Regions from separate parts of the Desulfothermus naphthae genome, predicted to be linked through region 1. Evidence: riboswitches for the same ligand, from Rfam matches in the RefSeq annotation. Region 1 holds a riboswitch; the other holds the start of a gene.
What was found. A riboswitch is a leader RNA that binds a small molecule or an ion and turns the genes downstream of it on or off. The one in region 1 is predicted to bind cobalamin.
Positions count from the first base shown of each region.

Region 2: it holds a riboswitch for cobalamin, as region 1 does, so the genes downstream of both, ACYQ1E_RS10445 (IS1380 family transposase) here and ACYQ1E_RS12915 (helix-turn-helix domain-containing protein) in region 1, are expected to answer to the same signal.

Region 1 covers NZ_BAAHYQ010000003.1:292,494-294,696, forward strand. Annotated here, with positions in the region: gene rpe (ribulose-phosphate 3-epimerase) at 1-375, shown strand, start outside; gene ACYQ1E_RS12910 (YbhB/YbcL family Raf kinase inhibitor-like protein) at 391-930, shown strand; cobalamin riboswitch at 1,092-1,370, shown strand; gene ACYQ1E_RS12915 (helix-turn-helix domain-containing protein) at 1,478-1,855, shown strand; gene ACYQ1E_RS12920 (Flp family type IVb pilin) at 1,875-2,087, shown strand; gene ACYQ1E_RS12925 (Flp family type IVb pilin) at 2,112-2,203, shown strand, end outside.
Region 2 covers NZ_BAAHYQ010000002.1:210,220-212,422, reverse strand. Annotated here, with positions in the region: gene istA (IS21 family transposase) at 1-954, opposite strand, end outside; partial or broken gene ACYQ1E_RS10445 (IS1380 family transposase) at 1,055-1,216, opposite strand; cobalamin riboswitch at 1,668-1,855, opposite strand; gene ACYQ1E_RS10440 (hypothetical protein) at 2,120-2,203, opposite strand, start outside.

The DNA of each region.
Region 1 (2,203 bases):
TTAGATTCTGTTGTAACAAAGATATCAGAGCTTGGGATAAAACCAGCAGTAGCCCTAAATCCACATACTCCGCTAAAAATAATTGAATATATCTTGCCAAAACTTTACATGGTCCTTATAATGAGTGTAAATCCAGGATTTGGAGGACAAAAATTTATCCCATATTCTATCCAGAAAATAAAAAAACTGAAAAAAATGATTGACCAGGCGGGGCTGGATACCCTGATTCAGGTTGATGGAGGAGTTACTCTAGAAAATGTAAAGTCCATTGTTGAGGCAGGCGCAAATGTGGTTGTATCTGGCTCTGCATTTTTCAAACATCCACCATATAAAAAAAGACATAGAGAGTTTATAGAAGCTATTTTAAAAAAATAAAAAAAGGATATGGTTATGAAAAAAATCATATGCATAATTTTATTTGTTCTTCTGGGAATAAATAAGGCAATAGGAGGTGGAAAGATGATAATTAAAAGCAATTCCTATCCAGATGAAGGGATGATGCCCAAAAAATATGTAATGAAGACCATTGGTGGCCAAAACATATCCCCGGAATTTAGATGGGAAAATGCACCAGAAAACACAAAATCCTTTGCATTAATTATGGTTGACCCTCATCCAATTGCCAGAAACTGGCTTCATTGGGCAGTTATCAATATTCCCAAAGATTTTAATAAAATAGAAGAAGGTTTTTCTCTATCAAACAAATGTGCATCTTGCAGGGAACTTATAAATTCTTTTGGATTTAAGGGATATGGTGGACCTCAACCACCCAGGGGCACGGGCAAACATCCTTATGTAACAACCATATATGCCCTTGACTGTGAAAAAATAGATATTCGTGACAATCCCTCTTATGAAGAGTTGACAGATGTAATATCTTCACATATTTTAGATAAAGCCAGTTATACTGGTTATTTTGAACAAAAATAGATTTATGTCAGACTATCTTAAGAGATTAAATAGTTATTTTAACTATGCGGATTATGGGGAATTTAACAGGTTGAGAAGATATTTTTAAGTCAAGAGAAAGATTTTTTGTTTTTCTCCTATCTTTTTGCTTGACAATACCACAATTTCTTGATTTAAACTCACATCCAAAAAAGGATTTAGGTGCCTTTATAAGGCTTAAAAGGGAAGCTGGTGAAAATCCAGCACCGGCCCGCGGCTGTGAAAAGGGGACGAAAGCCACATAAATGCCACTGGGAGATAAGATGCTCCTGGGAAGGCGTGGCTCGCCCTGTTGAATTTCCGAGGAGGGAATTCTATTCAACGGGGCGAGTCCTGTTGAATATCCTTAAGATAAGGTTATTCAACAGGGCGAGTAGGATGATCCTTTGAGTCAGAAGACCTGCCTAAATCTGGTGAAACATACCCTTATGGGAAAGGGGTGTGTTTTTATAAGGCTGAGGATAAAACGGGAATCCCCAGCCCGAGAATAATCGGGCCGGGGATTTTTTTATGGTGGGGAGTTTATATATTGGAAGAATATTCAGACAATGTATTTAATGAAGAAGAAGAGCTGATACAACGTGCTATATCTTTGATCCATAAGGATTTTAATAAAGAATTGACACTGGAAAAAGTGGCCAGGGAGTGTGGCTTTAGTAAGTTTTATTTTTCAAGGATTTTTAAAAAATATACAGGAAAAAATTTTAAAATATATCTCATCGAGCTCAGGATAAACAGGGCAAAGGAGCTTCTTATGCATTCAAAACTCCCCATATCTCAAATATGTTATGAAACAGGATTTAATGATCTGTCCTATTTTAGCAGGGTATTCAAAAAAATAGTGGGCCTTAGCCCTTCTGAATTTAGACAAAGGATAAAGGATGATGGTAAGCCAGTTAGGAAATAAAAATTAAAGGAGGTAAGCAATGATGATGGAAATTTTAAAGGATTTATGGAGGGATGAGAGCGGGGCAACAGCAGTAGAATATGGTTTAATAGCAGGGATAATGGCTGCTGCCTTGGTCACAGTTCTTTATGCTTTTAAAGATAAGTTAACAAGCCTTTTTGGTAATATTAATCTGAAGATACAGGATGCTTCGGATAACGTGCAGAATCCCCCCAACATAAATGGAGGTTAATAAACAAAGTATGACGAGAAAACCATGGAAAATTTAAAGGAATTATGGAGAGATGAGAGCAGAGCAACAGCAGTAGACTATGGCTTAATAGCAGGGATAACGGCTGCGGCTATGGT
Region 2 (2,203 bases), on a different contig from region 1:
ATAGTTATATCTATAAGAAACATGACCATATCTGTTAACTCGTCTGTTTTCTATTACATATGTTTCATATCTCTTTGGCGGAAGACTTATCATACAAGGCTTTTCTTTATTCTTAAACTCTTCTGCAGGTATCTTTCTCGTAGTACCGTGAATCCTCTTATTACAAGTGTTTTCCATCCATTCTTTGAGTTTTTTCCTGGCAGTTTCTAAATCTTTTGTTTCAAGAGATTTTAGAAAGTTATTTTTTACATACTTAATTGCTGATTCAACCTTGCCTTTTTCCTCAGGTCTTCTTACTTTGCAAGTAATTGGACTGCTACCATAATAAGAAAGCATGTTAGCATATTCATGCTGGATCTCAGGTTCATAAAAATTGGCCTTTAAAACACCAGATTTAAGATTATCTATCTTTACTATCTGAGGTACTGCTCCAAAGTATTCAAAAGCATTTATATGACACCTGATAAATGTAGGAACATTCTGGCTTGTTACCAATTCATAATAATCATATCTACTAAAGCTTAGCCTCATACAGAATATCCAGGTCTTGACCTTTTTCCCACCATAGTTAAAATAACCAGCATAACCAAAATCTACTTGAGCTTCTTTACCAGGTGGGGAAACTATAGGGACATAAGTATCTCTAGGGCCCTTTAGTTTCCTCACATATTTTTTCACCCCGCTATAAGAAATATCTACACCTTTTTCTGTTAGTTTCTGATGAATTAATACTCCTGAAAACCCCTTCTCAAGATAGCCAATAATCTCTTCTTTATAAGTGTCTAATTTACTTTTTCTCTTCATAACAGGAGTCTTTATTTCCCCATTTTTCACCCTATCTCGTATTTTGCGGACAGTCTTTCGGTCAATGCCAAGATCTCTAGCTATAGCTGAAATACTCTTACCGTGCTCAAGCATTGTTTTTACAGTGTAATACATAGCTACCCCCTTCATCTTTATTTCACCTCCGAATAAAATATTTTCAGAGGTGATTATCATATCAGGTGGGGAATTTTAAGGGCCTTTTCCTGGGGAATTTATTTTACCTTTGACAAATGTCGGAAACCTTATACTGTGCGGTAGCTCCCCGCTTAATAGTAATGTGTTGCTCAAGCATCTTGGGAAGCTTCAGTTTGTCAGCAAATAGGCCCAGCAATACCAGTCCGGCGTTGCCCGTAAGATTTTTTTCAGTGAACTTAACATGGAATCTACGCATAGAATCAGTGCCTCCTAATACTTCCTATTTGAGACACTTTATACCATTAATTCACTATATTGTCAAGCTAAACATTATCTTATGATGCAAATTTTAGGTTAAAAATTTCTTTAAGAGGAATATCTACTGAACCTAAAACAAGATTTGTGATCAAAAGAAAGATAAACATAATTGATGAAAATATGAAGAGTGCAATATATCTTCTTCTCCTCATTTGATTTTTCCCAAAATAGTTGTGTAAAGAAATAAAAATTAAGAATATAATATAAAGCAAAGTTATATATTTTGAGGAAATCGTTACTTTCTACAATCTCGATTTCAAAAGAATACTTATCTCAACTGTCTTCTCCCTTAACCAAAAAAAGAGTCCCTGAACCGCACACAGCAGTCCAGGGACTCCCGTTTTATCCCAAAGGACCTCAGTTTATAGCTTTGGGCATCCGCCAAAGCTAATGCCTATGTTACTCAGGCAGGTCTTCTGACTCTAAGGATCTCTCTACTCGCCACGCCTTCCCAGGAGCACCCCTACTCCCAGTGGCTTGATGTGGCTTTCGTCCCCTTATCACAGCCGCGGGCCGGCTCCGGATTTTCACCGGATTCCCTATTAAGCCTTACGGCACCTGAGTGACAAACTATTTATAATATGTCTAACTATGTGTCAACCCCCTAAACACAACTGTCCATTTTGACATTATCCTTGTTCTCTTGTGTTATTTCAACATTAATTTTAACACACTAATCAAAATTCCAGTAAAAGTAGCAATCTGTCCTAGCCAGAATATAAACATCCACTTTATGGTGTCTGCACGCCACTTGTGTATCTCTGTCCTTAATCTTTCTTCAGTGGCCTTAAGTTCATCTTTAGTTACAAGCTCCTTTGTTAATTCATCTTTAAGCTCTGTTTTAATGACAACCTTCTGCTCTTTTGCCTTCTCTTCTTATTGAATAAAGGCCTTTTTCTATTGCTTCTATTACCTTCTTCGCAAG